Regions from separate parts of the Pantoea sp. C1E2 genome, predicted to be linked through region 1. Evidence: predicted binding sites of a transcription regulator. Region 1 holds the regulator's gene; each other region holds the start of a gene.
The links. The regulator PurR, encoded in region 1, represses purine synthesis genes. The targets are predictions, from matches to a motif close to CANGCAAACGTTTGCNTG.
Positions count from the first base shown of each region.

Region 2: the regulator PurR is predicted to act here: its motif matches at 2,590-2,607, upstream of purL (phosphoribosylformylglycinamidine synthase).
Region 3: the regulator PurR is predicted to act here: its motif matches at 2,421-2,438, upstream of tusA (sulfurtransferase TusA).
Region 4: the regulator PurR is predicted to act here: its motif matches at 1,313-1,330, upstream of ACXI0A_RS03395 (nucleoside-specific channel-forming protein Tsx).

Region 1 covers NZ_JBSZHT010000002.1:2,145,790-2,149,964, reverse strand. The annotation lists gene rnt (ribonuclease T) at 1-182, shown strand, start outside; gene ACXI0A_RS10510 (Grx4 family monothiol glutaredoxin) at 253-588, opposite strand; gene ACXI0A_RS10505 (C40 family peptidase) at 953-1,741, shown strand; gene cydH (cytochrome bd-I oxidase subunit CydH) at 1,827-1,916, opposite strand; gene purR (HTH-type transcriptional repressor PurR) at 2,191-3,216, shown strand; gene punR (DNA-binding transcriptional activator PunR) at 3,213-4,124, opposite strand.
Region 2 covers NZ_JBSZHT010000002.1:3,459,546-3,463,720, forward strand. The annotation lists gene purL (phosphoribosylformylglycinamidine synthase) at 1-2,501, opposite strand, end outside; gene mltF (membrane-bound lytic murein transglycosylase MltF) at 2,771-4,175, shown strand, end outside.
Region 3 covers NZ_JBSZHT010000002.1:579,508-583,682, reverse strand. The annotation lists gene ACXI0A_RS02885 (zinc/cadmium/mercury/lead-transporting ATPase) at 1-2,116, shown strand, start outside; gene tusA (sulfurtransferase TusA) at 2,113-2,361, opposite strand; gene ACXI0A_RS02875 (7-cyano-7-deazaguanine/7-aminomethyl-7-deazaguanine transporter) at 2,666-3,331, shown strand; gene ACXI0A_RS02870 (DcrB family lipoprotein) at 3,457-4,014, shown strand.
Region 4 covers NZ_JBSZHT010000002.1:695,111-699,285, reverse strand. The annotation lists gene ACXI0A_RS03400 (sensor histidine kinase) at 1-1,127, shown strand, start outside; gene ACXI0A_RS03395 (nucleoside-specific channel-forming protein Tsx) at 1,574-2,440, shown strand; gene yjdN (VOC family metalloprotein YjdN) at 2,527-2,958, opposite strand; gene ACXI0A_RS03385 (LysR family transcriptional regulator) at 3,037-3,939, opposite strand; gene ACXI0A_RS03380 (amidohydrolase) at 4,054-4,175, shown strand, end outside.

The sequences.
Region 1 (4,175 bases):
TTTTGGCAAAAGCCTGCAAAGCTGCGGGGATGGAGTTTGATAGCACGCAGGCGCACTCTGCGCTGTACGACACCGAGCAAACGGCCACGCTGTTCTGCGAGCTGGTGAATCGCTGGAAACGTCTGGGGGGTTGGCCACTGGCTTTCAATGAAGAGCAGACTGAAGACGACGCCTCTGCCTGATGGGCTGAAGGGCTGGCTGATTGCCGGATGAGTACGCAAAGAAAAGGCCGACATTTGTCGGCCTTCGCAATTATTCCGCTTCTTTATACTTCTCAGCGGTTTCTTTCACCAGCGGCTGCAATTCGCCACGCTGGAACATCTCAACGATGATGTCGCAACCGCCGACCAGCTCACCATCAACCCACAGTTGCGGGAAGGTTGGCCAGTTAGCAAATTTCGGCATTTCAGCACGGATATCCGGGTTCTGCAGGATATCGACATACGCGAAGCGCTCACCACAGGCAGAAAGCGCCTGCACAGCTTGTGCAGAGAAACCGCAGCTTGGCAGTTTCGGGGAACCTTTCATGTATAACAGAATCGGGTTTTCTGCGATCTGGCGCTGAATTTTTTCAACAGTACTCATTATTGCCTTCCTTAATCCTTCACTTCGTGTTTGTTTATTGTAGCGACTTCAGCCCCACACTGAAAACGGGATTTTGCGTTACCGACCTGCTGATCGCCATGTTTGTTAAGTTCAAACAGGATAGATAACATTTCCCTATCATTAATAAGCATGAACAAATTAATAATTAGCAATAATTTCGCTGCGTTAAACAGCTGAAATCGCTCAATTTAGCGACATTATCCACCTGGTAACAGATTAATAGAAAAAGGCCTTACCTTTTAGAAAAAAAGTGGATTAGAATTGCTTCGGCGCTGATCGTTGATCAGATTTCTCTTACTCTGCCGCAGCCTGCTTTTTGCCAGACTGCTTAACCTGTAACCGGACTATGCGTTTACTGATTACGCTTTTCATACTGGCTTTTGCGCAACTGTTTTTTAACGTGGCTTCTGCTTCCCAGCATGCCCCGATTAATGCCAGTTTGCATAATGCCGAGAAAAAAAGTGCGCGCGAAGATGAGCGCCGCAAGCGACGCCCGGTTAAAACAACGGCTAAAAAGTCTCGCCTGACGACTACCGTGCAGAAACTCAAGCTGAAAAAGCAGACTAAGACCGAAACCGCCTTAAACAAAACCAGCCGCAAAAAATCCCTGCTTAAATCGCCATCGAAAAAGTATGGCCATCAACGCCTCGCGAAAAAGTCTGCTGATGTGGATGATGAAGTTCAGGGGCTGACCGGCATCAAGATGAGCAAAACCCACCGTCTGCGCTATCAGAAAGCTCGTGAAACCGCCATGACGAAGCTGATGGGACAGTTGGGTAAACCTTATCAGTGGGGCGGCACTTCCCCACACACCGGTTTCGATTGCAGTGGTCTGGTGTGGTATGCCTATAAAGATCTCGTGAAATACAAATTCCCGCGCACGGCGAATGAGATGTATCACCTGCACGATGCCTCGCCCATTAAGCGCGAGCTGCTGGAAAAAGGGGATTTGGTGTTCTTCCGCATTAATAACCGCGGGACGGCCGATCATGTTGGCGTCTACCTCGGCAACGGTAAATTTATACAGTCACCCCGTACTGGTAAAGACATTCAGATTAGCGCATTAGGCGAAGACTACTGGCAGAAACACTATGTGGGTGCGCGCCGTATGATGACACCAAAAACCATTCGCTAGTTGTTGCGCAACATTCTGTGGCATTGGCCACAAAAAAAGCCGGACGCTTAATCAGTGCCGGCTTTTTTTATTGATGCGTTTTGTATTAATGAAGAATGGCTGTAAAGCTAAACGCAATAATCATCAACAGTGCGCCAACCGTGGTCATTAGCGCCAGCTTTAGATCTGTACTCATCACTACTCCTTAGTCACACATTTATTAGGGTTAAAACAATTTTCGCACAGCGGTGGGCAAAAATCTCGTCTTATCCGCGTTGGCTTGCTAGAATCGCCGCCTTTCGTTGCGCAACTGATTTTGCGCATGCTGTATTTACAGCCTGCTGAAGTGATTTTCCCTGCCTGAAACGGCAGATTTGCCCCCCATTTTAGGGCGTAAAACCCTTCGCAGACGCAAACGTTTAACAATATACTTATCAGTGAGTTGTGATAAGCCGGGGAGTACCTTTTTCATGGCAACAATTAAAGATGTAGCGAAACGCGCTGGGGTATCCACCACCACCGTTTCGCATGTCATCAACAAAACGCGTTTTGTCGCAGAAGAAACGCGTAACGCCGTATGGGAAGCGATTAAAGAACTACACTATTCGCCGAGCGCCGTTGCGCGCAGTTTGAAGGTGAATCACACCAAAACGCTGGGACTGTTAGCCACGTCCAGCGAAGCGCCCTATTTTGCCGAAATCATCGAAGCGGTTGAAAACCACTGTTTTGAACGCGGCTACACCTTGATTCTGGGTAACGCGCATAACGATCTGCAAAAGCAGCGTGCTTACCTCTCAATGATGGCGCAAAAGCGCGTTGATGGTCTGTTGGTGATGTGCTCTGAGTATCCTGCCGATCTGCTGCAGATGCTGGAAGAGAACCGCAATATTCCGATGGTGGTCATGGACTGGGGCGCCTCGCGTGGCGACTTCACCGATACCGTGCAGGATAACGCCTTCCAGGGCGGTTATCTGGCCGGACGCTACCTTATCGAGCGTGGCCACCGAGATATCGGTGCGATTCCGGGTCAGATGGAACGCAACACGGGCGGCGGTCGTCATGCAGGCTTTCTGCAGGCGATGAGCGAAGCCGGCGTAACTGTGCGTCCGGAGTGGGTGGTTCAGGGCGACTTCGAGCCAGAATCGGGTTATCAGGCGATGCAGCAAATTCTCAATCAGAAGCAGCGTCCGACTGCCGTGTTCTGCGGTGGCGATATCATGGCGATGGGCGCGATATGTGCCGCCGATGAGATGGGACTGCGCGTGCCGCAGGATATCTCCGTCATTGGCTATGATAACGTGCGCAACGCCCGTTATTTCACCCCTGCGCTCACCACAGTCCACCAACCGAAAGCGGAGTTGGGCAAAAAGGCCCTCGAAATGCTGCTGGATCGCATCACCAGCAAGCGCGAAGAGCCACAGACCATTGAGGTGCAGCCAACATTGATTGAGCGACGTTCCGTGGGGGACGGTCCGTTCCGCGATTACCGCCGTTAAGGCTGATTTTCGCTGAGCCATTCGTGGTTCAGCGTTTCCGCATCGCCGAGATAAGCGAGTAACCACGCCAGCGCCGGTGACGCGCGCTGTTCTGACCAACTGACGCAGCAGGGACTTTCCGGAAACGGCTGCGGCAGTGATAGCTCAACCAACGCCCCCCTATCAAGTAATGGCCGCGCCAGGTGGCCCGGCACCATCCCCACGCACAGTCCCGCCTGTAAACAATCCATCCCCGTTTCCCACTCTGGCACCACCAGACGTCGCTGATTATCCAGCGTCCAGGTCATGCGTCTTGGCAATGCGCGAGACGTATCTTCCAGCACCAGTGATGGCCAGGCACGCAGCGCCTCTTCATTGAGATCGCTATGCGCCGCCAGGGGATGGCCGGGACTGACCACACAACGCCAGTTGAGGGCGCCCATATCCTGAAATGCAAAACGGCCACCCACCGGAATCGCCTGAGTGGCGCCAATCGCCACATCAACACGCCCGTCGGCCAGGGCATCCCATACACCGTTAAACACTTCGTAGCTGATGATCAATTCCATGTCCGGAAAATGACGGTAGAAGTCCTTCACCAGCTGCCGGGTACGCTGTGGTTTTACAATGCAATCCACGGCAATACTGAGCTGTCCACGCCAGCCATTCGCCAGTTGCTGACACTGTCTGCGTGTTGCCAGCATTTTTTTGATAACAGATCGCCCTTCACGTACAAAATGCTCGCCCGCCGGGGTTAAAACCACCTCACGGTGCTGACGTTCAAACAATGGCACCGCCAACCAGGTTTCCAACTGGCGCACCGTATAGCTTATGGCAGAGGGCACGCGATGTAACTCCTGCGCCGCCGCACTAAAACTGCCATTGCGCGCGACCGCATCAACCACTTCCAGCGCATATTCAGACCACATATTTTAGCCTTCAAAAATTTTAACAGCACTGCGCAAATATTAGCGTTTCAC
Region 2 (4,175 bases), 1.3 Mb from region 1:
TTGCCCAGATCAACCAGCATCAGCAGGTTATCCTGGTCTGCTTGCAGCTGAGGCGTCACGGTGCGACGCACATCTTCTACACGTGCAAAGGCGGTGATGACCAGCGACAGCGGTGAGGTCATCTCGCGTTCTTCAGTGCCCTGCTGCCAGCGGGTTTTCATCGACATCGAGTCTTTGCCGACCGGGATAGTGATTCCCAGCGCTGGGCAAAGCTCTTCGCCAACCGCTTTCACTGCCGCGTACAAACCGGCATCTTCGCCTGGGTGACCCGCTGCAGCCATCCAGTTCGCAGACAGCTTCACGCGCTGCAGGGAACCAATGGAGGTGGCGGCCAGGTTGGTCAGCGCTTCACCGACCGCTAAACGGCCTGAGGCAGCGAAGTCCAGCAAGGCTACTGGCGCACGTTCGCCCAGTGAGAAGGCTTCGCCGTGATAGCTGTCCAGGCTGGCGGTGGTGACTGCACAGTTGGCCACCGGGATCTGCCATGGGCCGACCATCTGGTCACGCGCCACCATACCGGTTACCGAACGGTCACCGATGGTAATCAGGAAGGTTTTCTCTGCCACGGTTGGCAGATGCAGTACGCGATTAACGGCGTCAGCCACGGTAATCCCGTCACGCACCAGCGCATCGCCTTTAGCTTGCTGAGTGGCAACATCACGCGTCATCTTCGGCGTTTTGCCCAGCAGCACGTCCAGCGGCATATCGATAGGATTGTTATCGAAGTGGCTATCCGCCAGGTTCAGGTGCAGCTCTTCGGTGGCTTCACCAATCACCGCATAAGGCGCACGTTCACGCTTGCACAGCTCGTCAAACAGCGCCAGCTGAGCCGGTGCCACTGCCAGCACGTAACGTTCCTGGGATTCGTTACACCACACTTCCAGCGGGCTCATGCCTGGCTCATCGTTGAGGATGTCACGCAGGTTGAAGTTACCGCCACGGCCACCATCGCTGACCAGTTCTGGCATCGCGTTAGACAGACCGCCTGCACCCACATCGTGGATGAACAGAATCGGGTTGGCTTCGCCCAGCTGCCAGCAACGGTCGATCACTTCCTGGCAACGACGCTCCATTTCCGGGTTGTCACGCTGTACCGATGCAAAATCCAGATCCGCATCAGACTGACCAGACGCCATTGAAGAGGCTGCACCGCCGCCCAGACCAATGTTCATCGCAGGGCCACCGAGTACGATCAGTTTCGCGCCAACAACGATCTCACCCTTCTGCACGTGGTCAGCACGGATGTTACCAATACCGCCCGCCAGCATGATCGGCTTATGGTAGCCACGCAGTTCTGAGCCATTATGGCTGTTCACGCGCTCTTCATAGGTACGGAAGTAACCGTTCAATGCCGGACGGCCAAATTCGTTGTTGAACGCTGCGCCACCCAGTGGGCCTTCGGTCATGATATCCAGCGCGGTGACAATACGATCCGGCTTACCGAAATCTTCTTCCCACGGCTGTTCAAAGCCCGGAATACGCAGGTTGGAGACGGAGAAACCGACCAGACCCGCTTTCGGTTTCGCGCCACGTCCGGTAGCACCTTCATCACGGATTTCACCGCCGGAACCGGTCGCAGCGCCAGGCCACGGTGAAATTGCGGTTGGGTGGTTATGGGTTTCAACCTTCATCAGGATATGCGCATCTTCCTGATGGAAGGTGTATTCGCCCTTCTGCGCATCGGCGTAGAAGCGGCCCACCTTTGAACCTTCCATCACAGCGGCATTGTCTTTATAAGCAGACAGCACGTGCTCAGGGTTATGTTCAAAGGTGTTCTTGATCATTTTAAACAGCGACTTCGGCTGCTTTTCACCGTCGATAATCCAGTCGGCGTTGAAGATTTTATGACGGCAGTGCTCTGAGTTTGCCTGAGCAAACATGTAAAGCTCGATGTCGTTCGGATTGCGGCCCAGTTTGGTGAAAGCATCCAGCAGATAGTCGATTTCGTCATCGGCCAGCGCCAGGCCCAGCGTGGTATTGGCCTGTTCCAGCGCAATGCGACCCACACCCAGCACGTCCACGCTTTTCAGCGGCTGTGGCTCGTGGTGTGCGAACAGTTGCTGCGCATCATTCAGGTCACCAAACACGGTCTCCATCATGCGGTCATGCAGCAGGCTGGCCAGCTGTTGCCATTGCGCTTCAGTCAGCTGTGGTGCCTGCACATAGAATGCCATACCGCGCTCAAGGCGAAGAACCTGAGGCAAGTCGCAGTTGTGGGCAATGTCGGTGGCTTTTGAAGACCACGGAGAAATGGTGCCGGGACGCGGCGTCACCAGCAACAGACGCCCTTGTGGCGCGTGCTCGGCGAGAGAAGGACCGTACTTCAGCAGACGTTGCAGGCGGGCATGTTCATCCGCACTGAGTGGTGCGCTGACATCGGCAAAATGGACGTACTCGGCGTAAATATCACTCACTGGCAGGTGAGCGTCCTGAAAGCGGGTCAGCAGTTTATTAACACGAAATGCCGACAGAGCGGGCGAACCACGCAGAATTTCCATCATCAAAGATCTCTCGTCTTTGAAGCGCCGGGCGACGCTTCATTGGGCGCAACAGGGAAAACGGGCGGTATTATAGAGAAAGCGCGCGGGTTACGAAACCGTTTGCGCATAAAATCTGGCACACAGCATTTGGCTGAATTTTGCACAATTCTTGCTATATAAGTTGCCCTGCTGCGCTTTGTTGCGCAAAATGCCCCTCGCTCTGGGAGTAAAAACAACACAAATACTGCCTTAAAAAGACAGAGGCCTGTGAGCCATTACGAGACAACTATTTGAAACGCCTGAAAATAAACTATCTGTTTATCGGTCTGATCACCGTGCTGCTTGCGCTGGCACTGTGGCCTTCCATCCCCTGGTACGGGGGCGGAAATGACGCGTTATCACAGATTAAATCACGTGGAGTGCTGCGCATCAGTACCGTCAACTCCCCGCTGACTTACTACACCATCAATAATGCACCAGCCGGTATGGATTACGAGCTGGCGAAACGCTTCGCCGATTATCTTGGCGTCAAACTTGAGGTCACGGTGCGTCCGAACCTCGGCGATCTGTTTGACGATCTCGATGATGGTAAGGCGGATTTGCTCGCAGCTGGCTTGATCTATAACGGTGAGCGCCTTGCCCACTATCAAAGTGGACCGAGCTATTACTCGGTATCGCAACAGCTGGTGTACCGCATTGATAAGCCACGGCCGAAGAATCTCGGCGATCTGAAAGGCCGCCTGATTGTGCAGTCCGGTTCGGCATATCTGTCAACTTTACGTTCCGCCAAAGCTGACAGCTATCCCGATCTCGATTGGGCGATTTCCACCGATCAGGGACAGAAAGCGCTGCTGGAAGCCGTCGCCGATGGCAAGCTGGATTACACCGTGGGCGATTCGGTCACCATCGGCCTGTTACAGCGCATCCATCCGCAGCTGGCGGTGGCGTTCGACATCACTGACGAAGAACCGGTCACCTGGTATCTGCCCCGCAACGATGACGACAGCCTGAATGCGGCGATGCTCGACTTTTACAGCCAGATGGGCGAAGAAGGCACGATGGCGCGCCTCGAAGAGAAGTATCTCGGTCACGTGGGTACTTTTGATTATGTGGACACCCGCACCTTCCTGCGCGCGATTGATAACACGTTGCCGGATATCAAACCGCTGTTTGAGAAGTATGCAGCGAGCATGGACTGGCGCCTGCTGGCCGCGATTTCGTATCAGGAGTCGCACTGGAATCCGCAGGCGACTTCGCCCACCGGCGTGCGCGGCATGATGATGCTAACGCGTAACACCGCTGACAGCCTCGACGTTAACGATCGCCTCGATCCCGAGCAAAGCATTCGCGGTGGCAGTGAATACCTGAAGCGGATGATGGAGAAGGTGCCAGAGACGATTCCTGACGATGAACGCATCTGGTTTGCACTGGCGGCCTATAACATGGGTTATGCGCACATGCTCGACGTGCGTAAGTTGACGGCAAAACAGGGCGGTAATCCAGACAGTTGGGCTGATGTGAAATTACGTCTGCCGATGCTGAGCCAAAAGCGTTACTACGCTCAGACCACCTATGGTTATGCACGCGGCCACGAAGCCTATAACTACGTCGAGAATATCCGTAAGTATCAGATCAGTCTGGTGGGCTACCTGCAAGAGCAGGATAAACGTTTAGCGCAGCAGTCGGCGCTGGAAG
Region 3 (4,175 bases), 1.6 Mb from region 1:
TCCCGGCGGCGAAAGCGACGCCGAAAGCGACAGGCTCTCATCCACCTCCCATCAATTCCGCTGGCAGATTGCCGGTATGGATTGCCCCAGCTGCGCGCGAAAAATTGAAACTGCCGTACAACAACTGTCGCAGGTGCGCACCGCTCGCGTGATTTTTGCCAGTGAAAAACTGGTGGTGGATGCCGACCAGGATATCCGCCCGGCCATCGAACAGGCCGTGAAAAATGTCGGTTTTACCCTGACCTCAACCGATCCGCAAACTCAGCCCGCGCCTCAACGCCGCTGGCAGGAAAATGCCGGTTTGCTATTACTGGCATTGCTGATGCTCGCCAGTTGGCTATTGAGTCAGGTGTCTCCTGTATGGGGCGATCGCCTGTTTGTGGCGACCACGCTGATAGGCTTAGCGCCCATTGCACTTAGCGCCTGGAAACTGCTGCGAAGCGGTTCCCCGTTCAGTATCGAAACGCTGATGACCCTCGCCGCCGCCGGTGCGTTAGTGATTGGTGCGCACGCCGAAGCTGCCATGGTGCTGCTGCTGTTCCAGCTGGGCGAACGTCTTGAATCTTACGCCGCTTCGCGTGCCCGTCGCGGTGTGACCGCATTAATGGCACTCCGTCCCGACACCGCTACGCGGTTGACCGGCACCCAACGTGAGCAGGTGGCGCTGGCTGACTTACGTCCCGGCGATACGATTGAAGTCGCTGCTGGCGGTCGTTTACCTGCGGATGGTGAGCTGCTTAAACTGGGCGCCAGCTTTGATGAAAGCGCGCTGACCGGTGAATCAGTGCCGGTTGCTCGTCAGCCGGGCGAAGCGGTGATGGCAGGCGCGACCAGCGTGGATCGATTGGTCACGCTGAAAGTCATTTCCCAACCCGGCAATAGCGCGATTGATCGCATCCTGCAGCTCATTGAAGAAGCTGAAAGCCACCGTGCACCGGTTGAGCGCTTTATCGATCGCTTCAGCCGCATCTATACACCCGCCATTATGTTGCTGGCGCTGCTGGTGATGGTGCTACCGCCACTGCTGGCAGGTGCCGCCTGGTTGCCGTGGATTTATAAAGGCCTGACGCTGCTATTGATTGGTTGCCCTTGTGCGCTGGTGATTTCAACACCCGCCGCGATCACCTCTGGCTTAGCGGCGGCAGCGCGTCAGGGCGCCCTGATCAAAGGGGGCGCCGCGCTGGAGCGTCTCAGCCGCATCCAGACCATGGCATTCGATAAAACCGGCACCCTCACCCTCGGCAAACCGCAGGTGACCGAGGTCGAATCTTTTAGCGCGATGAAAGAAAACGCGCTGCTGAGCATTGCAGCCGCAGTTGAACAAGGTTCCAGCCATCCTTTGGCAATCGCCATCGTGCGCGAGGCCAAACAGCGGCAGCTCACGCTACCCCACGCCCAGCTGCAGCAAACCCTGGCCGGCAGCGGCATTCGCGCGCAGATTGATGGCGCGGCCTTTCAACTGCTGGCGCCGCGTGATGTCACCACGCTCACGGTCGACCAGCAGCAGGCGATAGCGCAACGGGAAGCAGAGGGTAAAACCGTGGTGGTGCTGTTGCAGGATGAGACGGTACTCGGCAGCCTGGCGTTACAGGATCAACTGCGAGAGGAAGCCGTCACCGCGCTGGCGCAGTTGCAAGCGATGGGCATTAATAGCCTGATGTTGACCGGTGATAACCCGCGTGCAGCGGCGGCGATGGCGGCTGCACTCAACATTGATTATCGCGCCGGGCTTTTACCTGCCGATAAAGTGGAGGCGGTGCGCAAACTGGGAGAGCAGCAGTCACTGGCGATGGTAGGTGATGGCATTAACGATGCACCGGCGATGAAAGCCGCCACGATGGGCATTGCCATGGGCAGCGGCACCGATGTCGCGCTGGAGGCCGCCGACGCCGCACTGACACAAAACCGTCTGGCGATCCTGCCGCGCACCATCGCACTGGCACGCCGCACGCGCGCCATTATCCGTCAGAACATCGCGATAGCGCTGGGGCTGAAAGGCATTTTCCTCGTCACCACGCTGCTTGGCTTTACCGGTTTATGGCTGGCGGTGCTGGCGGATTCAGGCGCGACGGCGCTGGTTACGGCCAACGCCTTGCGATTACTGCGTCAGCGTTAAGCCGCACCTTTCTGAATCAGATACTGGTACGGCAGCGTTTCCGTCTGCTGTGCCAGTAGCTGATGTTCCATAAAACGGCAGAACCCAGGGATATCACGCGTGGTAGCCGGATCGTCGGCAATGATCAGTAAGGTTTCGCCCGCCTGCATGGTGCGCACGGTCTTACGCACCATCATTACCGGTTCCGGGCAGCGCAGGCCAAGTGCATCAAGCGTGTGGTCCGGCGCAGAAAAGGGATCGCTCATGATTCTCTGTCTTCATTCAAGGTGGGCGCTCATTCTAGCGCGCTAAATACACAGCGCAAGGCGATAACGATTGCGTTAAAATTAACCATTGCATTAATTGCGCAACGCGCTAAGATCGCCGCCGTTTTTTTACCAAATTGCTTAATCCTCGAAATAATTCACGTTGTCGCAAGGCGGCAAGCTTGATCATCCCCAGGAGCTTAAGTAAGTAACTGGGGTGAACGAGCGTAGCCAACGCACATAAAATTTGAAGTATGAAGAGGATTGTTGGGTTCCCTCACCCCATTACTCAAAAAGGTCAGACATGATTGATTTTTCTGCACGTCAGCGCATGCATGCGCTGTTTTGGCTATCGCTATTCCATTTGCTGGTGATCACCTCCAGTAACTATCTGGTACAGCTGCCGGTTTCCATCTTCGGCTTCCACACCACCTGGGGTGCGTTTAGTTTTCCATTTATCTTCCTCGCTACCGATCTCACCGTGCGCATCTTTGGCGCGCCATTAGCCCGTCGTATTATTCTGGCGGTGATGATCCCGGCGCTGTTTATCTCTTACGTGGTGTCCTGCGTGTTTTACCAGGGCGAATGGCAGGGATGGGCATCGCTGGAGCAGGTGAACCTTTTTGTCGCGCGTATCGCCAGCGCCAGCTTTATGGCTTATGCGCTCGGTCAGATTCTGGATATCCACGTTTTTAACCGTTTGCGTCGTTTACCGCAGTGGTGGATCGCGCCTGCATCCGCCATGTTCCTCGGTAATATCAGCGATACGATGGCCTTCTTTTTCATCGCCTTCTACAAGAGTCCGGACCCGTTTATGGCCGCGCATTGGGTAGAGATTGCGTTGGTGGATTACAGCTTCAAAGTGCTGATCTGCATGATTTTCTTCCTGCCCGCTTACGGTGTACTGCTGAACAGCCTGCTGAAACGTCTGGCAGAGCGCTCGACACAGCGTCAGATCAATTTCGGCTAATTGCACATAGACGAAACGCCGCAGCGCGCTAAGATTTCCTGACAAACCGGCGGTTGCTTTTGACCGCCGATTCCGTTTTTATACCGGGTAGAAAGCACCTGACTGGGATCATCAAAGGGAAAAGAATGCGTAACTTAGTGAAATATGCGGGTATTGGTTTGTTGGTGTTAGGTCTTGCGGCCTGTGATCAGAAGAAAGAGGATGCGGCTGCAGGCAGCAACGGTGCTAGCGCCAGCCAGTCAGCCCAGACGGTCAACCTGATGGACGGTAAGCTAAGCTTCAGTCTGCCTGCGGGCATGTCAGATAAGAGCGGCAAGCTCGGTTCTGAATCCACTAATATGCATGTGTATGCCGACGAAACCGGCCAGCGCGCGATTATCGTGATTGCGGGCGATCCGACCAACGAAGCGCTGGATGCACTGGCACAGCGTCTGGAGCAGCAACAGCGCGGTCGCGATCCGCAGTTGCAGGTCGTTTCCAATAAAGCCGTGACGCTGAAAGATCAGCCTGCTCAGCAGCTGGATACCGTGATTTCGGCCAACAACCAGACGTCATGGTCTTCCGTGATTCTGGCAAAAGTGGATGGCAAACTGCTGACCCTGCAGATCACTCTGCCAGCCGACAATCAGCAGCAGGCGCAGAGCGATGCTGATGCTATCGTGAAAAGCATCACATTAAAATAATCCCCTTCATCCTTCGAACGGCAGATGCGTTGGCTGCGTTCTCTCACCCCGGTCACTTACGTAAGTAAGCTCCCGGGGATTCGTTAACTTGCCGCCTTCCTGCCATTCAAATGATTTTGGGGATCATAGCCTTTCTAACAGCACGCACTTAAGGAAGCAGG
Region 4 (4,175 bases), 1.5 Mb from region 1:
CCTACATCGTTCAGCTGTGGGACACCAATAATCAGCTGCGCGCCAGCTCCTGGCCCGCCTTACAGGCGCCACTGCAGGCGAAAAAAGGTTGGTCCGATCTTAAAGTCGGTGACTGTGGGGACGATTGTGACTGGCGCGTCTACACCCGGCCCGGTGAGTTGGGCAGTGAAATCGGCAATATTCAGGTACTGCACAACATCGGCTACATGAAGAGTTTGATGGTGAAGCGGGTGCTGTCCGCCATCATTCCCTTAATGCTGATGATGCCGCTCTCACTGCTGGTGATCTGGTTGGTGGTACGCGCCATCACGCGAGATTTACGCGTTGCCTCGCGCCAGATTGCGGCTCAGGAGACCATGCATCCGCACGCGGTGTCACCAAATGGCCTGCCGGATGAAGTGCTGCCGCTGGTCGATGCTTATAACTCACTGCTGGATAAACTCCGCGCGGCCTGGTCATCGCAGCGACAGTTCCTTGAAGATGCGGCGCACGAGTTACGCACGCCGGTCACAGCCGTCACCTTACAGCTTGAAAATCTGCGCCAGCATATTCAGCCAGGTGAAGCCAGCCGCCAGTTCGATCAACTGGAAGCGGGCGTCACGCGTACGCGCCATTTGGTGACGCAGTTGCTGAATATCTCGCGCCAGGAAGATCAGTCGGTGGTGGCAACGGTGGAAACTATCCAGCTCGATGATTTGCTAAAAGAGAGCATCGAGCAGTTGATGGTGGTCGCGGATAAGCGCGGCATTGATATCGGTTTTAACGGCACCACGCACTACCGCCTGCACGCCAGCCGTTCCGATTTGCGGAGCCTGTTCGATAACCTGATCGGCAACGCAATGCTGCACACGCCGGAAGGCAGCCTGGTGGATGTGCTATTGCATCGCGTGGGCAATCACACCGTGGTGGATATTGTCGATAACGGGCCAGGCATGCCGGAGTCCTTTATTGAACGCGCGTTTGACCGCTTCACCCGCTCGCCAGATGTTCAGGCGCAAGGCAGCGGTTTGGGTCTGTCAATTGTGCGCAGCGTAGCGCAAAAGCATCAGATGCAGGTCGCGCTGTCGAACTGCCATAACGCCCAGGGGCAAATTTCCGGCCTGCAGGTGCGTGTTACCTTGCCATGACCAACGTGCCGCTACCGCCTTGAATATCAAGTGCGGTAGCGGCACAACGTATTGCGTCTTTTGCTCTTCAAAATCGCCATACCCAATAAACCACACATTTTCCACCGTCAAATCCCAAAGGCGCACGATGAATCGTGCCGCTACCTTCTTTTTCTGCATCTGCCATCTTTGCGGTTGTTCGCGACAACGTAAACGGTTGCGGGGTTCCGTTCGCCACACGGCATTTATGTGATCACAGTCACATTTTTAGTGAATCAAAATGCAACACTTTTTGACAAACGTGATCAAAATCTATTTCCTATCGCTCTGTTACAGGCACATTACGCACACTTGAAAATTCGGCGATTTAGACCGGTTAAAAAACAACTCACGGCCCATCCCCTGGGATCGCTTTCACTCGATCGCGACGCATCTGCGGCGATCACTAGCATGTGGTTAATAAAATAATGAAATTTAAAGCATTGATAGCAGGGGCCTTACTGGCCAGCAGCTGGACCGGCGCGGCACAAGCGGCAGACAGCGATCCGCAGTATCTTTCCGACTGGTGGCACCAGAGCGTTAACGTGGTGGGCAGCTATCACACCCGTTTCGGTCCACAGTTCAACAATGACGTGTATCTCGAATACGAAGCCTTTGCCAAAAAAGACTGGTTCGATTTCTACGGCTATGCGGATTTGACCAACTTCTTTGGCGCGGGTAACAGCAACGCCAACGGTATTTTCGACCACGGTTCGCCGCTGTTCATGGAAATTGAGCCGCGTTTCTCGATTGATAAACTGACCGGCACCAGCCTGGCATTTGGTCCGTTTAAAGAGTGGTACTTCGCGAACAACTACATCTATGACATGGGTCGTAACGCTTCTCAGCGTCAGAACACCTGGTACATGGGTCTGGGTACCGACATTGATACCCACAGCGATATCGGCCTGTCACTGAACGTGTATGCCAAATACCAGTGGCAGAACTACGGTGCAGCAAACGAAAACAGCTGGGATGGCTATCGCTTCAAGGTGAAATACTTTGTGCCGATTACCGATCTGTGGGGCGGCAAGCTGAGCTATATCGGCTTCACCAACTTCGACTGGGGTTCTGATCTGCGCGACGAGACCGGTCCATCACGCACCAGCAACTCTATCGCGTCCAGCCACATTCTGTCGCTGAACTACGATCACTGGCACGTTTCTACCGTGGCACGTTATTTCCACAATGGCGGTCAGTGGGCGGATGGGCAGGAGCTGAACTTCGGCAATGGTCCGTTTGAAGTGAAATCAACGGGCTGGGGTTACTACCTGGTCGTGGGTTACAACTTCTAATTCGTATAAATACCAGGTCGCCATCAATGGCGACCCTACCTTGTAGGGTACGCATTTATGCGTACCTGGTCACAAACTGCTCCGGTTTAAATCTGCGGCTTGTACGCATTTACCATCCACGGCACGCCGAACTTATCGGTAAACATGCCGAAACCGTGCGCCCAGAACGTCGGTTCCCACTTTTTCGTCACCTCTCCGCCTGCGGATAACGCATCAAACCAACGCTTGCCCTGCGCCTCATCCGGCGTCGATAAACTCACGGAAAAACCGGCATAACTTGCCTGCTGTGCACCATCGCTCATCATCAATTCACCCTGCCCGATGCGCAGATGGGCATGCATGATCTGTTCAGGCGAGAAGGTCACGCCAGAGGGGCAGCCTTCATCTTCGACGGTAGTTTCATCAGGCATATCGCCAAAGGTCATTTTAAACAGTAGTTCGCCGTCGGTGGCCGCGAGATAGAAGGCGATCGCCTCTTCACAGCGACCGTTGTAAAAAACATAGGGAGTAATTTGCATGGTCAGTTCTCCACAATTGGAACGTCCAGTGCAAGTGTAGTGCGCAATAATTAATCAGCTGCGAGCCAGGCCGCACTCTTACCTTTGTTGACAATAGCGGCGGAACAGTTGGGCCATGTAAGCACTCATTGGCGTCAGCGCGGTGTCTTTTCGCTGGATCAAATAGAAGGTGGCTTTGGGTAGCGGATCGTCAAGATCGAGGGCAATCAATTGCCCACCGTGCGTCGGATCCTCGATCACGTCACGCGAGATGATGCTGACAAAATCACTCTTTGCCACCAGGCTGGTGCAGGCCATAAAGGTTTCGCAGGTCACGACGATCTTCGGTGCCATGCCGCGTTCTCCAAACAGATCGTGCAGCAACCGATAATAACTGCCCTGCGGTGTCGGCATCGTCCAGTCGCAATGCTGCAACTCATTCAGTGAGCGGGCATGCGCCATCGGATGGCCTTTACGCATCACGACCTGATAGTCACGCTCCATTAGCCGCTCAAAAATCAGCTCCTGATCCAGATGATGTTGATCGTAAGTATTAATGGTGAAATCCAGCGCGCCCTGCCGCAGTTCATGCACCATCGACACCAACTGCCCCTCAACAATACGCACCTTCACCAGCGGATATTCTCGATGAAACTGAGTGATCACCTGCGGCATGATGGTGCGCGCAATACTGCCGCCCACGCCGATATTGACCCGGCCACCCGCCAGGCCTAAGCGCTGCTGAATATCTTCCTGCGCCACGCGTAACTCTTCCAGCACCAGACTGGCATGACGGAAAAAGTTATCACCAATGTCAGTGAGCGTGACGCCCTGCTGACGACGTTCGAACAAACGCGCGCCGAGCGCCAGCTCCAGTTCCTGAATCGCTTTGGTCAGTGCAGGTTGTGAAAGTCCCGATAAGCGGCTGGCAGCGCGAATGCTGCCCTGACGCGCCACATCGACAAAGGCGCGCAGTTGATGAAGTTTGAGGTTGGCAGCCATGATTTTTGTGATAACCGTTGTTTATCAGTGACAAGATATTCGCATCTTATGCGCACCAATACCATTGTGTAGATTCGGGATAATGCATAAAAAACCAACACAAAGGATATGCCGATGAAAACCCTCTCCGACCTCGTCAACGCGCGGATTCCACAGATGCAAAGCTGGCGTCGCGATCTGCACCATTTTGCCGAATCGGGCTGGCTGGAGTTCCGTACTGCAACCATAGTGGCAGA